DNA from 2 places in the Thauera aminoaromatica genome. Region 2 is predicted to be linked to the other one. Evidence: riboswitches for the same ligand, from Rfam matches in the RefSeq annotation. Region 2 holds a riboswitch; the other holds the start of a gene.

Region 1 (7,756 bases), 940 kb from region 2:
GCACTGCTCGACCTCGCCGCCATCGGCGTTGAAGATGCGGTAGCGGAAATCGACATCCGGCCGCGCGGCGGGCTCGACCACCAGCAGCTGATCGCAGCCGACGCCGAAATGGCGGTCGGCGATCGCCTTGACCCGCGCCGGGGTGAGGTCGACCGGCGCACGCGTGGCATCGATGACGACGAAGTCGTTGCCCAGGCCGTGCATCTTGGTGAAGCGCAGTTTCATCTTGCTGTTCCAGTGTTTCAGTAGATCCGCGGCTCGCCCTCGGGCCGGGTCTTGAAGCGGCGGTGCACCCAGTAGTACTGCTCGGGCATGGTGCGCACCACGCCTTCGAGCCAGGCGTTCATGCGCAGCGTGTCGGCCTCGACGTCGTCCGAAGGGTAGTCGGCCCAGGGCGCGCCGAGCTCCAGCACGTAGCCCTGTCCGCCGGGCAGGATGCGGGTGATGCAGGGCACCACCGCCGCACCCGCCAGGCGCGCCAGGCGCGGCAGGCCGGTGATGGTCGCCGCCTGCACGCCGAAGAAGGGCACGAAGATGGACTCCTTGCGGCCGTAGTCGAGGTCGGGCAGGTAATAGAAAGGGCGGCCGGACTTCATCGCCTTGACCGTGGCGCGCACGCCATCGTGGCGCGACAGCAGCAGCTGGTCGTTGAAGCGGCTGCGGCCATGGTGCAGCCAGTGGTCGAAGACCTTGTCCTTCTGCGGCGAATACACGCTGACGAAGTCGCCCTCGAGCGTGAGCCGGGTGCCGGCCATGTCGAGGCCGAGGAAGTGCGGCGCCAGCAGCAACACCGGGCGGCCCTCGGCGCGCAGGCGCTGCAGGTGCGCCAGGCCCTCGATGCGGACGGTGGCGCGCAGGCGCTCGGGGCTCGCCCACCAGGCCAGGCCGCGCTCGAGCATGCTGCGTCCGATGAGGGCGAAGTTGCGCCGCGCCAGCGCGCGCCGTTCGGGCTCGGAGAGCTCGGGAAAGCACAGCCGCAGGTTGGTCAGCGCGACCTTGCGGCGCGGCACCACCACCCAGTAGAGCAGCCGGCCGAAGCCGCTTCCCACGCGTGCGAGCAGCACCAGCGGCAGCCAGTGCAGCAGCCAGATCAGGCCGATGACCAGGCGGCTCATGGCGCGCGCTCCGCGTCCGTGCCGGCGGTGTCGGCGGCGGAAGTGGTCGCCGAGGGGTTGGCGGCATCGGCGCCCGCATCCCCCTGCGGGGCGACGTCCTCGCGCTCGCGCCGCGGACCCTTGTAGCGGTTGTAGCCCCACAGGTACTGCTGCGGGCACTGCAGGATCATGCGCTCGACCTCGCGGTTGATGATCGCGACGTCGGTGTCGATGTCGCCGGTAAGCGCCTCGGTAGGCGCCTGCAGGCGGAACACGTAGCCCTCGCCGCGCGGCAGGCGCTCGGCCCAAGTGTAGATCACGCGCACGCCCTTCACCGCCGCCAGGCGCGCGGCCAGCGTCATCGTCCACGCCGGCTTGCCGAAGAAGGTCGACCACACGCCCTCTCCCGCGCCCGGCACCTGGTCGGGCAGCATGCCCACCGCCTCGTGGCTGCGCAGGGTCTTGACCAGCTTGCGCACGCCGGATAGATCGGCCGGCGCGGTACGCATCTGTCCGCGCGCCCGGCCCGCCTCCATCAGCGGTTGCAGCACCTCCTTGCGCGGAGGGCGATAGAGCACGGTGATCGGAATCCTGGCGGCGATGCACTGGGCGGTGATCTCGAAGCAGCCCAGGTGCGGGGTGATGAAGAGGATGCCGGCGCCCTCGGCGCGCGCGGCCTCGACCAGCTCCCAGCCCTCGGTGCGCACCGCGCTCGCCACCACCTCGGACGCCGGCCGGCCCCAGATGAAGGGCAGCTCCAGCGCCTGGCGGCCGGCCTCGACGATCGCCGCACGCAGCACCGTCTCGTCCTCGCGACCGATGGCGTTGAAGAGGTTCTCGCGCACGCGGCGGGCGTAGGACGGCGAAGCCTTGTAGGTCAGCCAGCCCGCCCAGCCACCGAGGCGGTGCAGCCAGGACAGGGGCAGGCGAGAGAGGAGGCGGAATGCGCTTTGCGACAGCACCAGGTTGAGATCCGATATGGATGCCGGAACCGGCTTCAGGCCCGAATGCTTACACAGCCGGGCGTCCCGGTCTATAATCCGCGCTCCACCGCCGAGTTAACTCGACAACTTGCAGGGCGGTGGGGCGGCCGCGGTGCCGCCCGAACCAAGTACTGCTAAAGCGTCGGCTGCTCGACGAAATCCCCGGAGCTGGCCGCAGACGCAAGGCCATGGCAACGGGGATTTTTGTTTTCCAAGGAGCAGCACGAATGGCTGAATTTCTCTTCACCTCCGAATCGGTCTCCGAAGGTCATCCCGACAAGGTCGCCGACCAGGTCTCCGACGGCGTCCTCGACGCCGTGCTGGCCGAAGACCCCAAGGCGCGCGTCGCCTGCGAGACCCTGGTGTCCACCGGCCTGGTGGTGATCTCGGGCGAGATCACCACCACCGCCCACCCCAACTACCGCGAGATCGCGCAGGACGTGATCCGCCGCATCGGCTACGACAACTCCGACATCGGCTTCGACTACAAGAGCTGCGCGGTGCTGGCGGCGATCAACCGCCAGTCGCCCGACATCGCCCAGGGCGTGAACAACGCCAACGACGACCCGCTCGACCAGGGCGCCGGCGACCAGGGCCTGATGTTCGGCTACGCCACCAACGAGACCGCCAGCCTGATGCCGCTGCCGATCCACTACGCTCACCGCGTCATGCAGCGCCAGGCCGAGGTGCGCAAGGATGGCCGCCTGCCCTGGCTGCGCCCGGACGCCAAGAGCCAGCTCACCGTCAAGTACGTCGACGGCAAGCCGGTGGCGATCGACACCGTCGTGGTGTCCACCCAGCACGACCCCGACGTGACCCAGGAGCAGATCCGCGAGGCGGTGATCGAGCTGATCATCAAGCCGGTGCTGCCGCCCGAGCTGATGCAGGGCGACGTGCGCTACCTGGTGAACCCCACCGGCCGCTTCGTGGTCGGCGGCCCGCACGGCGACTGCGGCCTCACCGGGCGCAAGATCATCGTCGACACCTACGGCGGCGCGGCCCACCACGGCGGCGGTGCGTTCTCGGGCAAGGATCCGTCCAAGGTCGACCGCTCGGCCGCCTACGCCGGTCGCTACGTGGCCAAGAACGTGGTCGCCGCCGGCCTCGCCGACCGGTGCGAGGTCCAGGTCGCCTACGCGATCGGTGTGGCGCGCCCGGTTTCGCTGATGGTCAACACCTTCGGCACCGGCAGGATCGCCGACGAGAAGATCGTCGATCTCATCGGCCGGCATTTCGACCTGCGCCCGAAGGCGATCATCCAGACGCTCGACCTGCTGCGCCCGATCTATTCCCGCACCGCCGCCTACGGCCACTTCGGCCGCGACGAGCCGGGCTTCACCTGGGAACAGACCGACAAGGCCGCCGCCCTGCGCGCCGACGCCGGACTCTGAGCCGGAAGCGCCCTCAGGAACGACGCGAGTCGCGCTCGGGCGGCGCTGCGGCGCTGGCGCGGGTTCCGAGCGCTGCAATCGCGACTTGCGTCGCTCCTACGCAGGTCAGCCGCGCTCGGGAATGCGCACGCGGGAACGCCGCGAGTCGCGCTCGGGCGGCGCTGGCGCGGGTTCCGGGCGCTGCAATCGCGACTTGCGTCGCTCCTGCGCAGAACCGCCGCGCATCCGTCCCGGTAGAATCCGGAACTCGCGGACGCCCGCCCCGGTCTCTGCCCCACCACGTCGCCCAGAGTCGCCCATGCTCCAACAAGTCCTGATGTTCGCCCTCGGCCTCACCGTCCTCGTTGTCGGTGCGGACGTCCTCGTACGTGGCGCCTCGCGGCTGGCGGTCTCCTTCGGCGTTTCGCCGCTCGTCGTCGGCCTCACCGTGGTCGCCTTCGGCACCAGCGCGCCGGAGATGGCGGTATCGGTGGGCTCGGCGCTCGCCGGCAGCCCCGACCTCGCGCTCGGCAACGTGGTCGGCAGCAACATCTGCAACGTGCTGCTGATCCTCGGCATCTCGGCGCTGATCACCCCGCTGCTGGTGGACGAGCAGATCATCCGCCAGGAGATCCCGATCATGATCGGCGTGTCGGCCCTGCTGGTGGTGATGGCGCTCGACGGCCATCTGGGCCTGGTCGAGTCGATCGTGCTGTTCGCCCTGGTGATCGCCTACACGGTGTTCCTGATCGTGCAGTCGCGGCGCGCCTCCAAGGCGGTGCAGGAGGAGTTCGGCACCGACCTCCCCACCTCCGCCTGGGACCGCCACTGGGCGGTGCAGGTCGGGCTGATCGCGACCGGACTGGTGATGCTGATCGTCGGCGCCGACTGGTTGGTGGAAGCGGCGGTGGCCTTCGCGCGCGCCTTCGGGGTCAGCGACCTGGTGGTGGGCCTCACCGTGGTCGCGGTGGGCACCTCGATGCCCGAGATCGCCACCTCCATCGTCGCCGCGATGCGCGGCCAGCGCGACATCGCGGTGGGCAACGTGGTCGGCAGCAACATCTTCAACATCCTCGCCGTGCTCGGTGCCTCGGGCATCGCCTCGGGCACCGGCCTGCCGGTGTCGGAGGCGGCGCGCAACTTCGACCTCTGGGTGATGCTCGCTGTGGCCTTCGCCTGCCTGCCGATCATGATCACCGGGCGCGAGATCGCGCGCTGGGAGGGCGGCGTGTTCCTCGCCTACTACGCCGCCTACACCGCCTGGCTGGTGCTGCAGGCCCAGCAGCACACCAGCCTGCCGGCCTTCTCGGGGATCATGCTGGGCTACGTGATGCCGCTCACGGTGATCACCGTCGTGGTCAGCATCGTGCGCAGCAACGGCAGGCGCGCATAGGCGGGGCGATCGGGCTGCGTGCCTCGCATGCCGGGCCGCCTGATCGCGACTGGCGTCGCTCCTGCGGGAGCCGGCGGCGACGGGGGCCGGATGTGGGAGCGACGCCAGTCGCGATCCCCGCGATCGTGATGCCCGCGGCAGCAACCGACCCCTCGAGTCCACGCCCGCCTGCCGCTTTGGTATCATTCGCTTCTTTCCGAGGAGCGCTGCGAGGCGCCGGCCGCATCCGCTGCTGCCAGGCCCCCAGGCTCGGACCCCGCCCTGCGGCGGGTATCAGTACAACGGCGCTCACCTGCGAATCGTCTTCAACCCTGCCGGGTTCGGGATGTCGGGTGAGCCGCCTGCAGCGACATGCTGCCCTCCCCCCGCTTTCCGCCCGGCCATAGCATGGAGCTTCACATGAACGCCGTGGCTGACACCCAATTCACCGATTTCGTCGTCGCCGACCTCGCGCTCGCCGCCTGGGGCCGCAAGGAAATCCGCATCGCCGAGACCGAGATGCCCGGCCTGATGGCGATCCGCGAGGAATACGCCGCCAGCCAGCCGCTGAAGGGCGCACGCATCACCGGCTCGCTGCACATGACCATCCAGACCGCGGTGCTGATCGAGACGCTGACCGCGCTCGGCGCCCAGGTGCGCTGGGCCTCGTGCAACATCTTCTCGACCCAGGACCACGCCGCCGCGGCCATCGCTGCCGACGGCATCCCGGTGTTCGCGGTCAAGGGCGAGTCGCTGAAGGACTACTGGGACTATACCCACCGCATCTTCGAATGGTCGGACGGGGGTTACAGCAACATGATCCTCGACGACGGCGGCGACGCCACGCTGCTGCTGCACCTGGGCGCGCGCGCGGAGCAGGACCTCTCGGTGCTGGCCAAGCCGGGCTCGGAAGAGGAGACCATCCTCTTTGCCGCGATCAAGGCCAAGCTCGCTACCGCCCCCACCTGGTACTCGACGCGGCTGGCGCACATCAAGGGCGTGACCGAGGAGACCACCACCGGCGTGCATCGCCTGTACCAGATGCACGCGCGCGGCGAGCTCAGGTTCCCGGCGATCAACGTCAACGATTCGGTCACCAAGTCGAAGTTCGACAACCTCTACGGCTGCCGCGAATCGCTGGTCGACGGCATCAAGCGCGCCACCGACGTGATGATCGCCGGCAAGGTCGCGGTGGTGGCCGGCTACGGTGACGTGGGCAAGGGCTCGGCCCAGGCCCTGCGCGCGCTGTCGGCCCAGGTGTGGGTGACCGAGGTCGACCCGATCTGCGCGCTGCAGGCGGCGATGGAAGGCTACCGCGTGGTCACGATGGAATACGCCGCCGACAAGGCCGACATCTTCGTCACCGCGACCGGCAACTACCACGTGATCACCCACGACCACATGGCGAAGATGAAGGACCAGGCCATCGTCTGCAACATCGGCCACTTCGACAACGAGATCGACGTCGCCAGCATCGAGCAGTACCAGTGGGAGGAGATCAAGCCGCAGGTCGATCACGTGATCTTCCCCGACGGCAAGAGGATCATCCTGCTCGCCAAGGGCCGCCTGGTGAACCTCGGCTGCGCCACCGGCCACCCGAGCTACGTGATGTCGAGCTCCTTCGCCAACCAGACGATCGCACAGATCGAGCTGTTCACCCGCACGGCCGACTACCCGATCGGCGTGTACACCCTGCCCAAGCACCTCGACGAGAAGGTCGCCCGCCTGCAGCTGAAGAAGCTCAACGTGCAACTCACCGAGCTGACCGACGCGCAGGCCGCCTACATCGGCGTGCCCAAGCAAGGCCCGTACAAGTCGGACGCGTACCGCTACTGAGCCCCGGGGGCGGCGCAGCCCCCGGCAGGAGCGCCTTCCGGCGCTCCTGTACAAAGGCTCTTCACGCCTCACCCCCTGACTCCTCACGCCCATGAGCATGAACTCCTTCCACGCCCGCCAGGGCAAGCCGCGGCCGGCCGCGCAGGGCAAGGGCCCGGCGGACCGCCACGGCCTGCTGCGCGTCGACCAGCTGCTGGTGGCGCAGGGGCTGGCGGCCTCGCGCACCGCGGCGCGCGCGCTGATCGAGGCCGGGCGGGTGAGCCACGAGGGCCAGCCGGTCGCCAAGCCGGCGCTGGAATTGCCGCCCGACGCACGGCTCGCCGTCACCCCCGCCGACAGCGACCGCTTCGTCTCGCGCGGCGCGCTCAAGCTCGAAGGCGCGCTCGCGCGCAGCGGGCTGGACGTACGCGGCGCCACCTGCCTCGACATCGGCCAATCCACCGGCGGCTTCACCGACTGCCTGTTGCAGGCCGGCGCAGCGAGGGTGGTCGGGGTGGAGGTCGGCCACGACCAGCTCCATCCGCGCCTGCGCGCCGATAGGCGCTGCGTCACCCTGGAGGGCATCAACGCCCGCCAGCTCGACGCCGCCGCGCTCGGCGGACACTACCCGCCGCACGGCTTCGACCTGCTGGTGTGCGACGCCAGCTTCATCTCGCTCGCCCTGCTGCTGCCGCAGTGGGCCGCGCTGCTCGCACCCGCCGGCCACGTGCTGGCGCTGGTCAAGCCGCAGTTCGAGGTCGGCCCGCAAGGCCTGGGCAAGGGCGGCATCGTGCGCGACCCCGCGCGCTACACCGAGGTCGAGGCCCGCCTGCGCGCCGCCGCGGACGCCGCCGGCCTCGTCATCCTCGACTGGTTCGACTCGCCGATCACCGGCGGCGACGGCAACCGCGAATTCTTCTTCCACGCCATCCGCAGGCCGGGCGGCGACACCCACCGAAGCGAACCATGAAACCCGAAATCTCCATCGAGTTCTTCCCGCCCACCACGGCCGAGGGCGCCGAGAAGCTGCATGCCACCCGGGAGAAGCTCGCCGCGCTCGAGCCGGCCTTCTTCTCGGTGACCTACGGCGCCGGCGGCTCCACCCGCGAGCGCACCTTCGCC
Region 2 (7,756 bases):
GCGATCCTCACCAGCCTGCCCGCCACCGGCCGGCTGGGCGGTTACGAGCTGCCGCTCGTGGTCGGCTGGCTGGCGGCGATGGCGGCGGCGGCGCTGATCGCGTGGCCGATCGGCAAGATCTGCCTGCGCTTCCGCTCCGACTACCTCGCCATCGCCACCATCGGCATCGCCGAGATCATCCGCCTTGTGATCCGCACCGAAGGCTGGCTCACCGGCGGCGTGCGCGGCGTCACCGGCGTGCCCCGTCCCTTCGGCGACCTCGACTACATGCCCTCGCAGATCGCCTACCTGGCGATCGTCGCCACCCTGGTGCTGATCGCCTACCTGCTCGTCGAGCGCCAGGTGAAGGCGCCGTGGGGGCGCATGATGCGGGCGATCCGCGACAACGAGCTCGCCGCCGCGGCGATGGGCAAGCAGGTCGAGGCGCGCCGGCTGCAGGCCTTCGTGTTCGGCTCGGCGCTGATGGGGCTGGCGGGCGCGCTGTTCGTGCACTTCAACCGCTCGATCACCCCCGAGGCGATCGACCCCATGATCGCCACTTTCCTCATCTGGATCATGCTGATCCTGGGCGGCTCCGGGAACAACCGCGGTGCCATCCTCGGCGCGGCGGTCATCTGGATCATCTGGTCGGTGTCCGAGCTGCTCACCGACCGCCTGCCCACCGAGGTCGCGGTGCAGGCCAAGTATGCGCGCGTGTTCATCATCGGCCTGACCTTGCAGCTGGTGCTGCGCTTCCGCCCCGAGGGCATCCTGCCCGAGCGCCAGGCGGGTTCGCCGCCGCATCGTTGAGCTGCGCGCGACCGTGACCAGAACTTCGTGGCGGGCCCGCGGCGGGCCCGCATCGTCCATCAGGTGCTTCGGCACATTCAGGAGGTGACAAAGGTGAAGAAAAGAACAGTCGCAGCAGTGGTCGGCGCCATGCTCGGCGCCGCGGTCGTCGCCGCACCGGCCCACGCCCAGGACGTCAAGCTCGGCCTGATGGCGGCCATCTCGGGCCCGATCGCGGCGCTCGCGCCGCCGATGGCGGCGGCCTCCAAGCTGGCGGTCGCCCACGTCAACGAACAGGGCGGCATCCTCAAGGGCGGCAAGCTCGAGGTCGTGCTCGGCGACAGCGCCTGCAACCCGCAGAACGCCACCGACGTCGCCACCAAGGCGGTGAACATCGACCGCGTGATCGCGGTCGTCGGTCCGGCCTGCTCGGGCGCGGTGCTCGCCTCGGCGAACTCGGTGACCATCCCCGCCGGCGTTCTGATGATCACCCCTTCCGGCACCTCGCCCGAGATCACCAAGCTCAAGGACAAGGACCTCGTCTACCGCACGCTGCCGTCCGACGACTACCAGGGCCGCGCCCTGGCGCGCACCCTCAAGGCGCGCGGCATCTCCAAGGTGGCGGTGGCCTACCTGAACAACGATTACGGCAAGGGCCTGGCCGAATCCTTCAAGTCCGAGTTCGAGGCCAACGGCGGCACCATCGCCGGCTATTCGGGCCACGAGGAGGGCAAGGCCTCCTACCGCTCCGAGCTGGCCACGCTCGCCCGCGGTGGCGCAGACACCCTGGTCATCTTCGATTACGGCGATGGCACCGGCCTGAGCATCCTGCGCCAGTCGCTCGAGAACAACTTCTTCAAGACCTTCGTCGGCGCCGACGGCATGAAGTCCGAGGGTCTGGTCAAGGCGATCGGCGCGGCCAACCTCGGTGGCTTCTTCGTGTCCGCCCCGGTGGGCGAGGCCTCGGCCTCGCTCGACAACTTCAACAAGGCCTTCAAGGCCGCGGGCGAGAACATCGACGCCGTGTTCGCCACCACCTCCTACGACGCCGCCTTCCTCGCCGCGCTGGCGATCGAGAAGGCGGGGGGCGACAAGACCAAGCTGGCCGAGTCGCTGCGCGCGGTGGCGACCGCGCCCGGCGAGCCGATCCTGGCGGGCGAGTGGGCCAAGGCCAAGAAGCTGATCGCCGAAGGCAAGGACATCGACTACAAGGGCGCCGGCGGCGACCACGAGTTCGATGCCGCCGGCGACGTGCCGGGCAACTACGCCTTCTTCAAGGTCAGCGGCAACAGGTACGAGTCGATCGCCGACATGAAGTGATCGCGCCCGCCCGCTCGGCGGGCGGCTTGTTCCGAAATGCAAGCGTTCGCGGCCGCCGCCGCGAGCGCTTGCGACCCCCGCGTGCGATTGCAAAGCCTCACCATTCCCCGATTGCAAAACGGCTCGGCATCATCGATGCTGATGGCGTCGCTGCGCTCCCGGCCGGGCCCGTGCATGGCTGGAGGGCGTCCCGGCGGCCGCTGGCACATGCCGTCGATCAACGGAGAATCCGGATGAAACGCATCCTCGCCTGGCTTTGTGGCCTGCTGTCCGCGCTCGGCATCACGGCCTGCGACTATATCAACGTGAAGGAGCTCAAGCCCGGGGTGTCCACCTCCGCCGAGGTGCGCGAGCGCTTCGGCCCGCCACACATGGAATGGCGCAACGAGGACGGCTCGCTCACCTGGGAGTTCAGCCGTCAGCCGGAGGGGATCGAGTGCTTCATGATCACCATCGGCCCCGACCAGATCCTGCGCCGCATCGACCAGGTGCTGAACGAGGAGACCTTCGCCAAGGTCCAACACGGCATGAATGGCGACCAGGTGCGTCGCCTGCTTGGCAAGCCGGCGTCCAGCCAGTTCTTCCAGCTCAAGCAGGAGACGGTGTGGGAGTGGCGGATCTCGCGCGGTCCCGACGGCACGAACGATCCGGTCTTCTTCACGGTGTCGTTCAACAACGAAGGGCGAGTGACCGGAACCGGAAGACATACCCAGTTCAAGCGTTAGCAGGGAGGCCTCGATGTATTTCCCCAGCACCCCGTCCGTCCGCGCCCAGGCTTCGCCGCTGTGCTGGCTGTGGCCTGTATTGCTGGCCGTCCTGCTCGCAGGTTGCGCGAGCTTCGAGCCGCCGCGTCCCTACACCACAGAGGCCGAGGCCCTGTCCGCGCGCGGTGAGCCCACGCGGCGCTGGAACAACGACGACGGCACGGTCACGCTGGAGTATTCCACCCAGCCCAACGGTCGCAGCTGCCTGATGGTGCAGGTCGACCGGGGCGGGATCGTGCTGCGCCAGTGGGATGCGCTCGCCCCCGAGAATCTCGCCCGCGTCGAGCGCGGCATGGACAAGGAGCAGGTCTCGCGCCTGCTCGGCACCCACCGCTCCGAGCAGCGCTTCCGCAACTCGGGCGAGGAGGTGTGGGACTGGAACATCCGCAACGACGGTCCTGGGATCGCCGTCCTGTTCAACGTGCACTTCATCGACGGCAAGGTGGTGCGGACCAGCCAGACCTACGTGTTCCCGCGTGACGGCGCCGTCCTCGGGGGCTGGAGCGGCTACTACGGCCATCCCTGGGGCTGGGGCATCGGCTGGGGTTATCCCGGCCCCTTCTTCCCGCGGCCGTTCGGGCACCCCTTCTTCTGGTAGGCCGCCGCCCTTGGCAGCGGGCGCATGCTGCCGATAGAATTCTGGGCCTGCCGAGGAGCGCTGCGACCCCCTGATCGATCCGGGGCCAGGCTCGGCAACCGATCAACGGCGCTCACAAACCTTCAGCCGGTTTGTGGCGCCGTTCGCATTTGTGCGTGGCGTTGCCCGGCGACCGTCGAACGACCGAGGACATCCCATGCAAGCCGACCGCAGCATCGAACTCCGCCAGCTTCTCGCCGAGCGCATCCTGATCCTGGACGGCGCCATGGGCACGATGATCCAGCAGGAGAAGCTGGGCGAGGCGGACTACCGCGGCGAGCGCTTCCTCGACCACCCCAAGGACCTCAAGGGCAACAACGATCTGCTGGTGCTCACGCGTCCGGACGTGGTCGCCGGTATCCATCGCGCCTACCTCGAGGCTGGCGCCGACCTCATCGAGACCAACACCTTCAACGCCACCCGCGTGTCGCAGGCGGAGTACGGCCTGGAGGCGCTGGCCTACGAGCTCAACGTCGAGGGCGCCCGCCTGGTGCGCCGGCTGTGCGACGAATACACCGCAAAGGACCCCGCCAGGCCGCGCTTCTGCGCCGGCGTGCTCGGGCCGACCTCGCGCACGCTGTCGATCTCGCCCGATGTGAACGATCCCGGCTACCGCAACATCAGCTTCGATGCGCTTGCCGACGACTACTACGCCTCGGCGAAGGGCCTGCTCGAAGGCGGTGCCGACATCCTGCTGATCGAGACCATCTTCGATACGCTGAATGCCAAGGCGGCGGTGTTCGCGATCGAGAAGCTGTTCGAGGACCTCGGCCGGCGCTGGCCGGTGATGATCTCCGGCACCATCACCGACGCCTCGGGCCGCACGCTGTCGGGCCAGACCGCGGAGGCCTTCTGGAACTCGCTCGGCCACGCGCAGCCGATCAGCTTCGGCCTCAACTGCGCGCTCGGCGCCGACCAGCTGCGCCAGTACGTCGAGGAACTCTCCACCGCCTGCGACACCCACGTGTCCGCCCACCCCAACGCCGGCCTGCCCAACCCGCTGTCGCCCACCGGCTACGACGAGACGCCCGAGCACCTCGCCGGCCAGATTCGCGAGTGGGCGCAGAGCGGCCTGGTGAACATCGTCGGCGGCTGCTGCGGCACCACGCCGGCGCACATCGCGGCGATCGCCGAAGCGGTCCGGGGCCTGGCGCCGCGCGCCGTGCCGGTGCTGGAGAAAAAGCTGCGCCTGTCCGGGCTGGAGCCCTTCAACGTCGGCGGCGACAGTCTTTTCGTCAACGTCGGCGAGCGCACCAACGTCACCGGTTCCAAGGCCTTCGCGCGCATGATCCTCGAGGGCCGCTTCGACGACGCGCTCGCGGTGGCGCGCCAGCAGGTCGAAAACGGTGCCCAGGTCATCGACATCAACATGGACGAGGCGATGCTGGATTCGGTCGCCGCCATGGAGCGCTTCTGCAAGTTGATCGCCACCGAGCCCGACATCTCGCGTGTGCCGATCATGCTCGACTCGTCGAAGTGGTCGGTGATCGAGGCCGGCCTCAAGTGCATCCAGGGCAAGGGCGTGGTCAACTCGATCTCGATGAAGGAGGGCGAGGCAGAGTTCCTGCGCCAGGCGCGGCTCGCACGCCGCTATGGTGCGGCAGTGATCGTGATGGCCTTCGACGAAAAGGGTCAGGCCGACACCTTCCGCCGCAAGACCGAGATCTGCGAGCGCGCCTACAGGCTGCTGGTGAAGCCGGTGGCCGAGGGCGGCGCCGGCTTCCCGGCCGAGGACATCATCTTCGACCCCAACATCTTCGCCATCGCCACCGGCATCGAGGAGCACGACAACTACGCGGTCGACTTCATCAACGCGGTGGCCTGGATCAAGGAGAACCTGCCGTACGCCAAGACCTCGGGCGGGGTGTCGAACGTGTCCTTCAGCTTCCGCGGCAACGACCCGGTGCGCGAGGCGATCCACACCGTGTTCCTCTACCACGCGATCAAGGCCGGCTTGTCGATGGGCATCGTCAATGCCGGCCAGCTCGGCGTCTATGACGAGCTCGCGCCCGAGCTGCGCGACAAGGTCGAGGACGTGGTGATGAACCGCAAGCCCGGGGCGGGCGAGGCGCTGGTCGAGTTCGCGCAGACGGTGAAGGGCCAGGCCAAGGAGTCCGCGCAGGACCTCGCCTGGCGCGAGTGGGCGGTCGAGGAGCGCTTGAGCCACGCGCTGGTCAAGGGCATCACCGAGTTCGTCGTCGCCGATACCGAGGAGGTGAGGGCGAAGCTGGAGGCCGCGGGCAAGCCGCCGCTGGCGGTGATCGAGGGCCCGCTGATGGCCGGCATGAACGTGGTCGGCGACCTCTTCGGCGCGGGCAAGATGTTCCTGCCCCAGGTGGTGAAGTCGGCGCGCGTCATGAAGCAGGCGGTGGCGCACCTGATCCCCTACATCGAGGCCGAGAAGCTGCGCACCGGCGCCAGCAGCAAGGGCCGTATCGTCGTCGCCACGGTCAAGGGCGACGTGCACGACATCGGCAAGAACATCGTCGGCGTGGTGCTCGGCTGCAATGGCTACGAGGTGATCGACCTCGGCGTGATGGTGCCGGCAGCGAAGATCCTCGAGGCGGCGAAGGAGCACGGCGCGCAGGCGATCGGCCTGTCCGGCCTGATCACGCCCTCGCTCGAGGAGATGGCCCACGTCGCCGCCGAGATGAAGCGCCAGGGCTTTTCCGTGCCGCTGCTGATCGGCGGCGCCACCACCAGCCGCAACCACACCGCGATCAAGATCGCGCCGCACTACGATCAGCCGGTGGTGTACGTGCCCGACGCCTCGCGTGCGGTGGGCGTGGTCACCGCGCTGCTGTCCGAAGGCCGGAGCGAGGCCTTCAAGGCCGAGGTCGCCGCCGACTACGAGAAGATCCGCGCGCTGCACGCCAACAAGAAGGGCATGCAGTTGGTGAGCCTCGAGGCTGCGCGCGCCAACGCCTTCCGCGTCGCCTCCGAATACCAGCCGCCGCGCCCGAACATGCTGGGCGTGCAGGCGATCGACGTCGAGCTCGGCGAGCTGGTCGACTACATCGACTGGGGCCCGTTCTTCCAGACCTGGGACCTCGCCGGCCGCTTCCCCGCCATCCTCGACGACGAAGTGGTGGGTGAGGCCGCGCGCAACGTGTTCGCCGACGGCAAGGCGATGCTGGACAAGATCGTCGCCGAGGAGTGGCTGCAGGCGAAGGCGGTGTTCGGCCTGTTCCCGGCCAACGCGGTGGGCGACGACATCGAGCTCTACACCGGCGAGGACCGCAAGCACCTGGCCATGGTGTGGCACGGCCTGCGTCAGCAGCACGAGCGCCCGGCGGGCAAGCCGCACTGGTGCCTCGCGGACTTCGTCGCGCCCAAGGACTCGGGCGTGCCCGACTGGGTCGGCGCCTTCGCGGTGACCGCCGGCCTCGGCATCGAGCCCAGGGTCGCCGCGTTCGAGGCCGCGCACGACGACTACCACGCGATCATGTTGAAGAGCCTGGCCGACCGCCTCGCCGAGGCCTGCGCCGAGTGGCTGCACGAGCGCGTGCGCCGCGAGTGCTGGGGCTACGCCGCCGACGAGACGCTCGACAACGCCGCGCTGATCGCCGAGCAGTACCGCGGCATCCGCCCGGCGCCGGGCTATCCGGCCTGCCCGGACCACACCGTCAAGGGTCCGCTGTTCGAGCTCCTCGGCGCGCGCGAGCGCATCGGCATGGAGCTCACCGAGAGCTACGCGATGATGCCGGCGGCGGCGGTGAGCGGCTTCTACTTCGCCCACCCCGAGAGCCACTATTTCGCGATCTCGAAGATCGGCCGCGACCAGCTCGAGGACTGGGCGCGCCGTACCGGCATGGAGGTCGACGAAGCCGCGCGCTGGCTGGCGCCGCTGCTCTGAGCGGGCGCCCGTCCCGCCGCCCGCCTGCGCGCGAGGTTCTTCACGCGGCGGCGCCGGCAGGCGCGAATGCGGCGCTCTCAGCCGCGCAGCGCGGCGGCGTGGTGGCGCAGGTGGTCGTCGATGAAGCTGGCGATGAAGTAGTAGCTGTGGTCGTAGCCCGGCTGCAGGCGCAGGTTCAGCGGATGTCCGGCGGCGGTGCAGGCGGCGCGCAGGGCCTCGGGGCGGAGCTGCTCGGCGAGGAAGCCGTCGGCCTCGCCCTGGTCCACCAGCAGCGGCAGGCGTTCGGTGGCGCCGGCGATCAGCGCGCAGGCGTCCCACTCCAGCCAGCGCGCGCGCTCCGCGCCGAGGTAGCGCGCGAACGCCTTCTCGCCCCAGGGGCAGGCGCTCGGGTTGGCGATCGGCGCGAAGGCC

The links. Region 2 has a riboswitch for S-adenosylhomocysteine ahead of metH (methionine synthase). Riboswitches for the same ligand answer to the same signal wherever they lie in the genome.
Region 1: linked by a shared signal. The riboswitch ahead of ahcY (adenosylhomocysteinase) and the one ahead of metH (methionine synthase) in region 2 are both predicted to bind S-adenosylhomocysteine.

What each region holds. Positions count from the first base shown of each region.
Region 1 is NC_011662.2:4,230,657-4,238,412, forward strand. Features, by position in the region: gene dapF (diaminopimelate epimerase) at 1-225, opposite strand, end outside; gene TMZ1T_RS18600 (lysophospholipid acyltransferase family protein) at 243-1,115, opposite strand; gene TMZ1T_RS18605 (lysophospholipid acyltransferase family protein) at 1,112-2,056, opposite strand; gene metK (methionine adenosyltransferase) at 2,305-3,468, shown strand; gene TMZ1T_RS18615 (calcium/sodium antiporter) at 3,767-4,840, shown strand; S-adenosyl-L-homocysteine riboswitch at 5,033-5,137, shown strand; gene ahcY (adenosylhomocysteinase) at 5,240-6,655, shown strand; gene TMZ1T_RS18625 (TlyA family RNA methyltransferase) at 6,747-7,604, shown strand; gene metF (methylenetetrahydrofolate reductase [NAD(P)H]) at 7,601-7,756, shown strand, end outside.
Region 2 is NC_011662.2:679,319-687,074, forward strand. Features, by position in the region: gene TMZ1T_RS02920 (branched-chain amino acid ABC transporter permease) at 1-789, shown strand, start outside; gene TMZ1T_RS02925 (ABC transporter substrate-binding protein) at 883-2,088, shown strand; gene bamE (outer membrane protein assembly factor BamE domain-containing protein) at 2,322-2,813, shown strand; gene TMZ1T_RS02935 (hypothetical protein) at 2,827-3,450, shown strand; S-adenosyl-L-homocysteine riboswitch at 3,497-3,571, shown strand; gene metH (methionine synthase) at 3,647-7,345, shown strand; gene fghA (S-formylglutathione hydrolase) at 7,423-7,756, opposite strand, start outside.